3 regions of the Kocuria sp. 2SI genome follow, and region 2 is predicted to be linked to each of the others. Evidence: riboswitches for the same ligand, from Rfam matches in the RefSeq annotation. Region 2 holds a riboswitch; each other region holds the start of a gene.

Region 1 (4,100 bases), on a different contig from region 2:
CGTCGCCGTAGTGCTTGTCCTCCAGGCGCGCGCACGACCCCGGCGAGAGTGAAGCCAGGTAGCCCTCGGATGCGCCCGTGGTCTCCAGCGCGCGCTTGAGGTTGGCGATGTCCCGGGCGACGGCCTCCTGGCCGACATAGCGGATCGGGCCCACGAACTCGGGGAACGGCGGCAGATTGCCGGTCGAGATCCCGCTGGAGGGGTCGGTGTAGGCGTCCTGGAAGCGCTGTCGGTCACGACGGTCGCCGAAGCTCGTGAGCCGCACCTGACCCGGCTCGGAGCGCACCGCCGTCTGGCTCCAGAGATCGACCGAGCCGGGGCCCAGCCCGTCGAGGCGGTCGAAGATGTAGTGCCACCAGGCGCCGTAGTCGGTGTCCTCGGACATGGCGTGGCCGTACTCGCCGTCGTTGACGACGTCGATCCCCAGGTTCTTCTGGCGCTGGACGACGTCGACGACAGACTCGGTGAGCAGCTGGTCGTAGTCCTGTCCGCCGGTGCGGGCGCGGTTAGCCTCGATCAGCTGATCGGTGCGCGGCAGGGAGCCGGCGTGGGTGGTGAGGATGCGATTCTCGGAGCGGTGCATGAAGAGATTCCTTTCTGCGTGAGATGGGTATGCGGCCACCCCGCCGAGTGGATACCCAGTTGCGCTGTTCAGGCAGGTAGCGCAACTGGGTATCCACTCGGCGGTGGGGAGGGGGGGTCAGAAGAGGCGGCTCGAGGCGATCTGCGCGCCCTCGGCCAGTGACTCGAGCTTGGCCATGGCGATCTGCGGGTGCAGACGGCCGCCCAGCCCGCAGTCGGTCGAGGCGATGACGCGCTCGCGGCCCACGACGGAGGCGAAGCGCTCGATGCGCTCGGCCACCAGCTCCGGGTGCTCGACCACGTTGGTGGAGTGCGAGACGACGCCCGGGATGATGACCTTGTCCTCGGGCAGCCCGGCATCCGCCCATTCGCGCCACTCATGGCCGTGACGGGCGGAGGCCGCCTCGAAGGAGTAGCCTCCGGCGTCGATCTGCAGCAGGGGCTCGATCAGGTGCTTGAGCTCCAGGTCGGTCGTGTGCGGGCCGTGCCAGGAGCCCCAGCACAGGTGGAATCGGATCTGCTCCTGCGGCAGCCCGCGCAGCGCGTGGTTCAGCGCCTCGATCCGCAGCTGGATGAAGGAGCGGTAATCCTCGAGCGAGGGCTCCGGGTTGATCTGGTCCCACGACTCGGCGATCGAGGGGTCGTCGATCTGCACGATCAGCCCGGCGTCGACGATCGCCTGGTACTCCTCGCGCATGGCGTCGGCGCAGGCGTAGACGAGCTCCTCCTCGGTGGCGTAGTACTCGTTGCTCACTCGGGCGCAGGAGCCGGGGGACAGAGCGGCGATGAAGCCCTGCTCGGCGCCGGAGCCCTCGAGCGCGGACTTGAGGTTCGCGATGTCCGCCTGCACGGCGTCGTGGCCGGTGTAGGTCAGCGGCCCGGTGATCTTGGGCTGGGCCACCCGCTTGCGGGCGGTGAGGATCCCGGAGGACTGATCGGCATAGGCCTCGGCGAAGCGCTGCCGGTCGCGGCGATCGGCGAACGACGTCAGCACGATGTTGCCCGGCGAGGAGCGCTTGGCGCCGGCGTTCGGGTCCCAGCGGTCCTCGTCGGAGGGGCTCAGCCCGCCCAGGCGGGAGAACGAGTAGTTCCACCAGGCGCCGTAGTCGACGGAGCTGGACATGGTGTGGCCGTACTCGCCGTCGTTGACGATGTCGATCCCGATCTCGGACTGCCGGGCGACGATGTCGCGGACGCCCTGCTGCATGGTGGCCACGAGCTCCTCCCACGAGATCGTGCCGGCCTGGTAGGCCTCGTTCGCGGCCAGCAGCTCGGGGGTGCGGGGCAGGGAGCCCACGTGGGTGGTCTGGATGCGGTCGGTGTTCAGCATGCGCGAAGGCACGTCCTTTCCATCGGTCCTGGCGGGAGCACCTCTGCGCTGGGGACGGATCCCCGCATGGTTGCTGCGACGTCTTCGAGCCAAGGTCTCTCGGTCGCTCGTGATGGTGACGTCGATCATCCTGCCATGCCGAGGACGTCGCACCCAACCCACGAAAGCCGTCGAGTGGATCCCCAGTTGCGCTGTTCGCCCGAACAGCGCAACTGGGGATCCACTCGGCGGGGTGGGGGAACGGAGGGTCAGCGGGGCATCGCTGCCGGGTCGTCGAACTCCTCCGGGGCGCGGAAGCGGGTCACGCCGCGGCGCTTGGCCAGCACAGCGCCGATGATCCACAGGAGAGCGAACAGGCCCGCCGTGAGCAGGATCTGCTGACGCACGCCGGGCACCGTCATGCCCAGGATCACGACGGCCACCATGCCCGCCAGCGCCACGTAGGACAGCACCGGGTAGCCCCAGGCCCTGAGCACGAGGTCGCGGCCCTCGCGCTCGGCGCGGCGGCGCAGCACCAGGTGGGAGACGATCGTCATGGACCAGATGACGATCAGGGTGGAGCCCACGATGTTGAGCAGGATGCCCAGGATCTCCTCGGCCCACAGGTAGTTCAGCCCGACCGTCACGAAGCCGAAGGCCACCGCGGCCACCGGCACGCCGCGGGGGTTGGTCCTGCTCAGCGCGGCCGGTGCCAGGCTGCGGTGGGACAGCGAGAAGATCATCCGCGAGGCGCCGTACAGGTTGACGTTCAGCGACGACAGCAGCGCGACGGTCACCACGACCGCCATGATGGAGGCGACGGCCGGAAGCCCCGCGGTGTTGAGCACGGCCACGAACGGGGAGGCCAACAGGTTCTCGTCGTTCCACGGCATGGCCAGGACCATGATGGCCACGGAGCCCATGTAGAAGATCAGGATGCGCCACACGATGGTGCGGATCGCCCGGCCCACGTTCTTCTCGGGGTCCTCGGTCTCGGCCGCCGCCACGGCCACGATCTCGATGCCGCCGAAGGCGAAGGCCACGATCAGCAGGCCGGCGGCCACGCCTCCGATGCCGTTGGGCATGAAGCCGCCGTGGGCGGTGAGATTGGCCAGGCCGGGCGCCTCGGCCGTGGGCAGCAGGCCGATCACGAACAGCCCGCCGATCACCAGGAAGACGACGACGGCGGCGACCTTGAGCAGCGAGAACCAGAACTCGAACTCGCCGAACTGCCCCACGCCGATGAGGTTGATGGCGGTGAAGATGATCATGAAGATCAGCGCGAGCAGCCACTGCGGGGCGATGGGCCAGGCGGAGACCAGGATCTGGGCGGCCGCGGTGGCCTCGGCGGCGATCACGATGATCAGCTGCACCCACCACAGCCAGCCGACGGCGAAGCCCGCGGCCGGGCTGACGGCTCGGCCCGCGTAGACGGAGAAGGCGCCGGAGGTGGGGTGATCGGCGACCATCTCGCCGAGCATGCGCATGATCAGGATGATCAGGAACCCGGCGACGACGTAGGACACGAGCACCGACGGCCCGGCGGCGGCGATGCCTGCCCCCGAGCCGACGAACAGGCCTGCGCCGATGGCCGAGCCGAGGCTCATCATGACCAGGTGGCGGCCCTTCATGTGGGCCTTCAGGTTCGAGTCCTGCGGGCCGTCTGCCCCGGGCGCTGCGGGAGCGGTGGTGCTCTGCGAATGGCGTCCGCGACTGGTCGCGGGCGAGGATCCGGAACCCATGGGGGCCTCCTGGTGGTGAGGGCGCCGGGGGATCGGCCTTGGGCGCCTGTGCTGCACGTCACAATCTGATGGCGACACACTAGGCCACCCCGAGGGCGAGTTCCGGGCCTCCGCGGAAGCCTTCGCGAGCGTCGGACGATGCGCCCCGTGATCCGCGTCTCACGGGTGGGATCGTCCGGCGTGCCTGCGCGCAGCGGGCGAGGGCGTCCGCTGGCGCAGGTGTGTGACATCAGATCGTCTCGGGGCCCTCCGAGCCCGCCTGATAGTCCTGCAGCGGCACCAGGCCGTCCGCCACGGCGTCGATCGCCGGCTGCACGATCCGCCAGCAGTGCTGCGAGGCCTCGGCGCTGACGCTGAAGGAGCGGTCGCCGTCGAGCATGCGGCGCACCACGGAGCCGTAGGCGGAGAAGGGCGACTCGGGGGTGGCCGAGGACAGGGTCACCCGCGAGGTCCCGCGGGGGTCGAAG
Region 2 (4,100 bases):
CCCTCACCAAGGGCAGCCGCGGCGGTGCCGTCGAGCGCTGAGCCGACGCGTTCCGCAGCACCTGCAAGCGCCCCGTCCCTCGTCGAGAGGGGCGGGGCGCTTCGTCTCCTCCGGGCCAGGGGGCGTGCGCGGAAGGGGGGGGCGCGTCCAACGCGCTCCGGCAGCACTGGAGGCAGGTCGGCATACTGGAGCCATGTCCGAGATCTCCAGCGAACAGCGTCCCGCCCCCCAGGCTCCCCTGTGGGCCGAGTCCCAGCGCCGCATCTGCATCCTGGGCTCGACCGGCTCCATCGGCACGCAGGCGCTCGACGTCGTGCGCACCGCCGCGGCGTCGGCCGATCAGCAGGCCCCATTCCGGGTGGTGGCCCTGGCGGCCGGCTCGTCGAACCTCGAGCTGCTCGCGGAGCAGGCCGTCGAGACCCGGGCCCCGCTCGTGGCGACGTCCGGCGATGTCCAGGACGCGGCGCTGCTCGAGCGCATGATCGCCTCGCGGGTCCTGGCGCTGGGGGAGGACTATTCCCCGCAGATCCTCGCGGGATCGGAGGCCGCCGTGCAGGCGGCGCGAGCGCCGGGGGCCGATCTCGTCCTCAACGGCATCACCGGCTCGATCGGGCTGGCCCCCACCCTTGCCGCCCTGGAGGCCGGCAAGCTGCTGGCCCTGGCCAACAAGGAGTCGCTGATCGCCGGCGGTGAGCTGGTGCGCCGAGCCGCGCAGGCCTCCCCGCACGACGACCCGCTGATCCCCGTGGACTCCGAGCACTCAGCCCTGGCCCAGGCGCTGCGCAGCGGCGCGTCGGCAGAGGTCGATCGGCTCGTGCTGACGGCCTCCGGTGGACCCTTCCGCGGGCGCTCGCGCGATTCCCTGCGGGACGTGCGCCCGCAGGACGCCCTGGCTCATCCCACCTGGGACATGGGGCTGATGGTGACCACGAACTCCTCGACCATGGTCAACAAGGCCCTCGAGGTCCTCGAGGCCCACCTGCTCTTCGACATCCCCTTGGAGCGCATCGACGTGGTGGTGCACCCGCAGTCCGTCGTGCACTCGATGGTGCAGTTCGTGGACGGCTCCACCATGGCTCAGGCCTCCCCGCCGGACATGCGCCTGCCGATCGCGCTGGGCCTCGGCTGGCCGCATCGGGTCCCGGGCGCCGCCTCGCCGTGCGACTGGACTCAGGCGGCGACCTGGAGCTTCGAGCCGCTGGATGAGGAGGCCTTCCCAGCGGTGCGTCTGCTCAAGGAGGCGGCGGCTTCAGGGCCCACCGGCCCTGCCGTGTTCAACGCCGCGAACGAGCAGGCGGTCCTGGCCTTCCACGCCGGGCGCCTGGGCTTCCTGGAGATCGTCGAGCTCGTGGCCGAAGTCGTGCGGGAGCATGAGCCCGTCGACGAGCTGAGCCTCGAATCGGTGCTGGCAGCCGAGGCCTGGGCTCGCTCCCGCGCTGATGAGCTGGTGAGGCAGAGGCGTCGATGAGCCGGCCTCCGGGACGCGGCCGACGTGCATCCGGTGCCTGAGCCAGAGCCCGTGCCAGGCCTCGTGGGGGGCTCGCCCGCACCGGACTCAGATGCTAGGATCTGCGCCGGATGACGAGATCCGGCGCGAAGCTCTGGCTGGCCGGACGGCAACCCTCTCACCGTGGTGGGGTGCCCCAGATGACCATTCGGCTCCGGTTCCGCACCGCGGCAAGCACGGATTTGGGTTCGTGCGCAGCATCGATGCGCACGCCTGACGTTCAGCGCCGCCGGTCACCCCGATGGGATCGGACAGCTCGCTGAACGAAAGGCAACCCCTCCCATGCGCGCACACCGTCTCTCCGCCCTGGCCGTGACCACAGTCCTCGGCCTGACCCTCGCCGGCTGCGGCGGCGGCGACTCCGATGAGGCCCCCTACGACGACGGGGTCATCAAGATCGGCGTCGTCGGCACCACCCCCGTGAACGAGGCCCTCGTGGAGAAGGCCGAGGAGGAGGGCATCACCGTCGAGCTGGTCGAGCTCTCCGAGTACAGCCAGGTCAACCCGGCGACCGTCTCCGGCGACGTCGACATGAACTGGTTCCAGCACATCGCGTACCTGGCGGACTACAACAACAGCTCCGGGGAGACCGTCACCCCGATCGCCTCGACCTCGATCTACCCGCTGGGCCTGTACTCCAACGAGTACGAGTCGCTCGAGGACATCCAGGACGGCGACGAGATCGCCATCCCCAACGACTCGATCAACCAGTCGCGCGCGCTGCTGCTGCTGCAGGCCAACGGCCTGGTCGAGTTCACCTCGGACACCACCGCCCCGACCGAGTCGGACATCGACACCGAGGCCTCGAAGGTCTCCGTCACCCCGGTCTCGGCCGAGCAGACCGTGCTGTCTCTGGACTCTGTGGCCGGCTCCGTCATCAACAACGACTTCCTGGCCCGCGGCGACATCGATCCCGATTCGGCCCTGGCCTCCGACGGCGCCGAGAACGAGAACGCCCGTCCGTACGTGAACCTGTTCGCCACCACCGAGGCCAACAAGGACGACGAGACCCTCCACAAGGTCGCCGATCTCTTCCACACCCCGGAGGTCGAGGAGGCCGAGAAGGAGGACACCAAGGGCACCGCGGTGACCATGGAACTCTCGCAGGAGGAGCTGGAGCAGGTCCTCTCCGATTACGAGGAGGACCTCCAGAAGTGACCCCGGCCGAGCAGTTCCACCCCGACAGCGAGCCGGTGGCCGACGCCGCTGACACGCAGCGGCGTCGGCCCGGGCCCGAGACCGAGGCGATCGTGCGCTTCGACGGCGTCACCAAGTCCTTCACCACGGGCAAGGGCAGGACCAAGCGGGACGTGACCGCAGTCGACGATGTCACCCTCGACATCCGCCGAGGCGAGATCTTCGGCGTGATCGGCTACTCGGGTGCCGGCAAGTCCACGCTCGTGCGCCTGATCAACGGCCTGGAGCCGGTGACCTCCGGCGTCGTCGAGGTCGACGGCCGCCGGGTCGACGGCCGCACCGAGAATCAGCTGGCCCCGATCCGTCGCGACATCGGCATGATCTTCCAGCAGTTCAACCTGTTCACGTCGCGCTCAGTGGCCGGCAACGTCGAGTACCCGCTGAAGCAGGCGGGCTGGTCGGCGGCCGATCGCAGGGCGCGCGTGAAGGAGCTGCTCGAGTTCGTCGGGCTCTCCGAGCGGGCGGGCAACTACCCCGAGCAGCTCTCGGGCGGGCAGAAGCAGCGCGTGGGCATCGCCCGGGCGCTGGCTGCCAACCCCAAGATCCTGCTGGCCGACGAGTCCACCTCCGCACTGGACCCGGAGACCACCCAGGAGGTGCTGGCGCTGCTGCGCCGGGCCAACCGGGAGTTCGGGATCACGGTCGTGCTGATCACCCACGAGATGGACGTGGTGCGCTCGATCGCCGATCGCGTCGCGGTCATGGACAGCGGACGCGTGGTCGAGATGGGCCCCACGGCCCAGATCTTCTCGGCCGGGCAGTCGCCCACGACCCGTCGCTTCGTCTCCACCGTCGTCCACGCCGAGCCGGACGCCGAGGAGCTCGCGCACCTGCGCGCGCGCCACCACGGCCGCCTGGTGGTCATGGAGATCCGCGAGGGCGTCGATGTCGGCACGGTGCTCAGCCGCGCCGCTGCTGAGCGCGGCGTGGGCTTCAGGATCGTGTTCGGCGGGGTGTCGGTGCTGCAGGAGCAGTCCTTCGGCTCCCTGACCGTCGAGCTGCTGGGCGAGCCGCAGGCCGTGGAGGACACGATCGCCCGGCTTGCAGAGGCCACGACCGTGAAGGAGGTGTCGGCATGACCAATTGGTCCGTTCTCGGCCCTCAGCTGCTGACGTCCATCGGCGAGACCCTCTACATGGTCGTGGTGACCATGATCATCGCGGGGTTCCTGGGCCTGGTCTTCGGCGTCGCGCTGTACGTCACGCGTCCGGGCGGCATCTATGCGAACCGCCCGCTGAACACCGCGATCAACCTGATCGTGAACTTCGTGCGGCCGATCCCGTTCATCATCCTGCTGGCGGCCCTCGGCCCGCTGACGGAGACGGTGATCGGGACCAGGCTCGGGCAGAACGCCGCGATCTTCGCCATGACGATCGCCGCCCTGTTCGCGGTCGCG
Region 3 (4,100 bases), on a different contig from region 2:
AGGCTGGTGCGGAGGTGGTCGTGACGCTCATGCGCTGTGCCCTTCGATGATCTCGGCCGCGCGCTGGGCGCTGGCCTCCTGCGCGAACCGCGCGTCGAGGATGGTGTCGATGGCCTTCTGGACGGTCTCCAGGTCGGGGACGTCACCGGTCTCCACGAGGATCGGGGCGATGCGCTCGAGGACCTCGAGCTGGTCGTCGCCGGGGACCGGGTCGATGTCCAGGTGCGTGCGCTCCCAGACGCGGGCGGCGGTGCCCCGGTCGATGTCGGACTCGCGGGCCAGGATCGCGATGCCCTCCTGGGGGTTCTCCAGCGCCCAGGCGCGGGCGTGGGCGTAGACGTCCACGACCATCTGGGCCCCGCGCGGGTTGATCTCCAGGAACAGCTCGCGGGCGTTGAGGAAGCAGTAGGTGTTGAAGGCCAGGTCGCGCTGGAACAGCACCGCCCCGTCCTGCTCGGCGCCGGCCATGATCGGGTCGAGCCCGGACCAGGCGTCCACCTGCCCGCTGGTCAGGGCGGAGCGGCCGTCGGCGTGCTGGAGGTTGACCACGGTGGTCTCGTCGAAGCCCATATCCGCCGCCGACAGCGCCTGCAGCAGGAAGAAGTAGGGATCCGTGCCCTTGGTGGCCGCCACCGACCTGCCGCGCAGATCCTCGACCGAGCGCAGGGGCGAGTCCGCGGTGCGTACGAGTGCTGCCCACTCCGGCTGGGAGCAGATGTCGATCGCGCGGATGGGGGAGCGGTTGGTGCGCGCCAGCAGCGCGGCCGAGCCCGCGGTCGAGCCGATGTCGATCGCCCCGCCGCGCAGGAACTCGTTGGCCTTGTTGGACCCGGCCGAGAACGTCCAGTGGACCTCCTGGCCGTCCTCTGCGGCGACGGTCTCCAGCCAGCCCTTCTCGCGGATGATCAGCGACAGCGGGTTGTAGGTCGCGTAGTCCAGGTAGATCTCGGTGTCCGAGCCGGCGGCCATGCCGCGGCCCGGGCCCTCGCCCTCCATGACGCACCCGGACAGGGGCGCGGCGGCGGCCCCGGCGGCGGCCAGGCCCAGCAGGCGACGACGCGTCAGCCCGCTCATGCCTCCACGCCCAGCAGGCCGAGCAGGTGCGTGCGGGCCTGCGTCAGCTCGGGATCATCGCGGTGGCGCGGTCGCGGCGAGTCGACCGTGAGGATCTCCTGGATCCCTGCCGGCCCGCCTTCCGGCGGCGTCCCGAGCACGACCACGCGGTCGGAGAGCACCAGGGCCTCTTCCACATCGTGGGTGACCACCAGCACCGTCGTGGGATCTGCGGCGTGGATCTCCAGCAGCAGGTCCTGCATCTTCAGACGGGTCAGGGCATCGAGCGCCCCGAACGGCTCGTCGAGCAGCAGCACCTGCGGATTGCGCGCCAGCGCCCTGGCCAGCGAGGCCCGCTGGGCCATGCCGCCGGAGATCTCCGACGGGCGGTCCTCGGCATGCTTCGTCAGCCGCACCAGCTCGAGCAGGTGCGCCACGCGCTGCTCGGCCTCGCGGCCCCGGACCCCGCGGGGCAGCCCGAGCGCCACGTTGCGGGCCACCGTGCGCCAGGGCAGCAGCCGCGGCTCCTGGAAGCCCACCGCGCAGCGCGGGTCCAGGCCGTGCACGGGCGCGTCGTCGATCAGGACCCGGCCGGCGGAGGCCGTGCCGAGACCGGCCACCGCGCGCAGCAGGGTCGACTTGCCGCAGCCCGACGGGCCCAGCACCGAGACGATCTCGCCGGGGCGGACATGGAAGCTGACGTCGGCCAGGACATCGCGCTGGAGGCCGCCGGAAGAGGGGAAGGACTTGCCGACGCCATCGAAGGTCAGGGCGGCGGCATCGACCGTGCTCAGGGCGGACGGGGGCGCAGAGATCATCACATCACTCCATCGGTCCTGGCATTAGCACCTTGTGCCGCGTAATGGACGGCACTGGTTGCTGCGGCGTCGACGAGCCAGGTCTCTCGGCCGCTCCGGATGGGAACCGGGGTCATTCAATGCCCTGGTCCGGGGAGACAGCAAATCGGAGGACGAGCGGGGCAACGCACGGGACGGGCTTCGCACCGTCGCCTCAGGTGTGCATAGGATGACGCTCACACGATCAAGAGTTCCGGCCCACAGCCCTGGCTGGCCGGACGGCAACCCTCTCCCGTAGCGGGGTGCCCCAGGTGAGGATCGGGCCGCTCGCTAGACCGCGTGCGGCAAGTGCGGCGCATGCACGCGCTGGACCCGCAGGTTGGCCGCGGCATGAGCGGCGCACGGGGCGCGGGTCTGACCCCTCAGGAGCAGCCTCCCATGGCCAAGCGGATCTCCCTGAACGCCTTCGACATGACCTGCGTGGATCACCAGAGCTTCGGGCTGTGGCGCCACCCGCGCTCGCGGGCCACGGAGTACAACACGATCGAGTACTGGACGCACCTGGCCCAGGTGCTCGAGCGGGGCCGCTTCGACGCCCTGTTCCTGGCCGACGTTGTCGGCATCTACGACATCTACCGCAACTCGGCCGCCCCCTCGATCGCCGACGGCGCGCAGGTCCCGGTCAACGATCCGTTCATGCAGATCTCCGCCATGGCCGCGGTGACGAAGAACCTCGGCTTCGGCGTGACCAGTGCGGTCACCTACGAGCAGCCGTACACGCTGGCGCGCAAGTACGCGACGCTGGATCACCTGACCCGCGGGCGCGTGGGCTTCAACGTGGTGACCTCCTACCTGCCTTCGGCGGCCGAGAACCAGGGTCTGCCCACCCAGATCGAGCACGACGAGCGCTACGAGATCGCCGAGGAGTTCCTCGACGTCTGCTACAAGCTGTGGGAGGGCTCCTGGGAGGACGACGCCGTCGTGAAGGACGTGGAGCGCGGGATCTACGCCGATCCGGCCAAGGTCCACCCGATCCAGCACCAGGGCAAGCACTTCACGGTGCCTGGTGCGGCGCTCACCGAGCCCAGCCCGCAGCGCACCCCGCTGATCTTCCAGGCCGGGGCCTCCTCGCGCGGGCAGGCCTTCGCGGGCAAGCACGCCGAAGCCGTGTTCATCGGCGCCCTGCGCCCGGACCTCACCCGGTACATGACCGACCGGATCCGCGACAAGGTCGAGGCCGAGGGCCGTGACCGGGACGACGTGAAGATCTACGCGATGCTCTCCGTGGTGGTCGATGAGACCGACGAGAAGGCCCAGGCCAAGTACCGCGAGTACCAGAGCTACGCCAACCTGGAGGCCTCGCAGGCCATCATCGGCGGCTGGTCCGGGCTGGATCTGTCCACGTTCCAGGAGGACGAGGTCCTGAACTACGTCAAGACCGAGGCCATCCAGTCCTTCCTCACGCCGTTCACCATGCAGGACGGCACCAAGCAGTGGACGCGCGAGGAGATCGCCCGCCACTGCGCGATCGGCGGCATGGGCGATGTGGTCGTGGGCTCCCCGCAGACCGTGGCCGATCAGCTCGAGACCTGGATCGACGAGGGCGGCCTGGACGGGATCAACCTGGCCTACCACGTGTCCCCGGGCTCGTTCGAGGACTTCGTGGAGCAGGTGGTCCCGGAGCTGCAGAAGCGCGGGCGCTACCGCACCGACTACGACGGCCCCACCCTGCGCGAGAACGTCTACGGTGCAGGGCAGACCAAGGTGCTCGACACCCACCCGGCGGCCAAGTACCGCGGGGCCTACATGGGCAGGCCGTCCACGGCGGACACCCCGGCGCGGGATCTCGGCTGAGGGCTGGGGAACGGCAGCTGGCAGAGGCCCTGGCCCTTCCGAGGGCCTTTGCCATCACTGGCAGGGATGCAGTGGCGATGTATGCGTCCAGAAATTCAAGCTGCGGTTCCCGAGGATTGCGTCCGCAGCCCTGCGCGGAGCCTCACGTCACGTGCACGAACGGGCGGTCCTGCTTGCGCGCCACCGCCCGGCGCAGGACCTCGTGCACGGCCGTCGCCGTCTGACCGCGGCCGAGGAGCAGGAAGCGCAGGGAGTTCACCAGCGGCGAGCCGTCGGACCACTCGAGGTAGAGGTGCGACGGCCGCCCCGTCCGGTCCCGGACGGCCAGGGCCACGCCGGCCAGGCAGGTGGGCACCGACGAGCCCTCTGCGCGCAGGACGCGGTGGCCGTCGATCT

What was found. Region 2 has a riboswitch for S-adenosylmethionine ahead of FFS25_RS05550 (MetQ/NlpA family ABC transporter substrate-binding protein). Riboswitches for the same ligand answer to the same signal wherever they lie in the genome.
Region 1: another riboswitch for S-adenosylmethionine. It lies ahead of FFS25_RS00450 (cobalamin-independent methionine synthase II family protein); the one in region 2 lies ahead of FFS25_RS05550 (MetQ/NlpA family ABC transporter substrate-binding protein).
Region 3: another riboswitch for S-adenosylmethionine. It lies ahead of FFS25_RS00195 (ABC transporter ATP-binding protein); the one in region 2 lies ahead of FFS25_RS05550 (MetQ/NlpA family ABC transporter substrate-binding protein).

What each region holds. Positions count from the first base shown of each region.
Region 1 covers NZ_SCNB01000001.1:104,793-108,892, reverse strand. Annotated here, with positions in the region: gene FFS25_RS00455 (cobalamin-independent methionine synthase II family protein) at 1-583, opposite strand, end outside; gene FFS25_RS00450 (cobalamin-independent methionine synthase II family protein) at 701-1,912, opposite strand; SAM riboswitch class I at 1,929-2,031, opposite strand; gene FFS25_RS00445 (amino acid permease) at 2,161-3,633, opposite strand; gene FFS25_RS00440 (glucose-6-phosphate dehydrogenase) at 3,863-4,100, opposite strand, start outside.
Region 2 covers NZ_SCNB01000007.1:5,588-9,687, reverse strand. Annotated here, with positions in the region: gene FFS25_RS05560 (GlsB/YeaQ/YmgE family stress response membrane protein) at 1-41, shown strand, start outside; gene dxr (1-deoxy-D-xylulose-5-phosphate reductoisomerase) at 194-1,468, shown strand; SAM riboswitch class IV at 1,578-1,690, shown strand; gene FFS25_RS05550 (MetQ/NlpA family ABC transporter substrate-binding protein) at 1,790-2,665, shown strand; gene FFS25_RS05545 (methionine ABC transporter ATP-binding protein) at 2,701-3,783, shown strand; gene FFS25_RS05540 (methionine ABC transporter permease) at 3,780-4,100, shown strand, end outside.
Region 3 covers NZ_SCNB01000001.1:44,426-48,525, reverse strand. Annotated here, with positions in the region: gene FFS25_RS00205 (ABC transporter permease) at 1-31, opposite strand, end outside; gene FFS25_RS00200 (aliphatic sulfonate ABC transporter substrate-binding protein) at 28-1,074, opposite strand; gene FFS25_RS00195 (ABC transporter ATP-binding protein) at 1,071-1,871, opposite strand; SAM riboswitch class I at 1,870-1,977, opposite strand; SAM riboswitch class IV at 2,093-2,207, shown strand; gene FFS25_RS00190 (LLM class flavin-dependent oxidoreductase) at 2,289-3,704, shown strand; gene FFS25_RS00185 (APC family permease) at 3,847-4,100, opposite strand, start outside.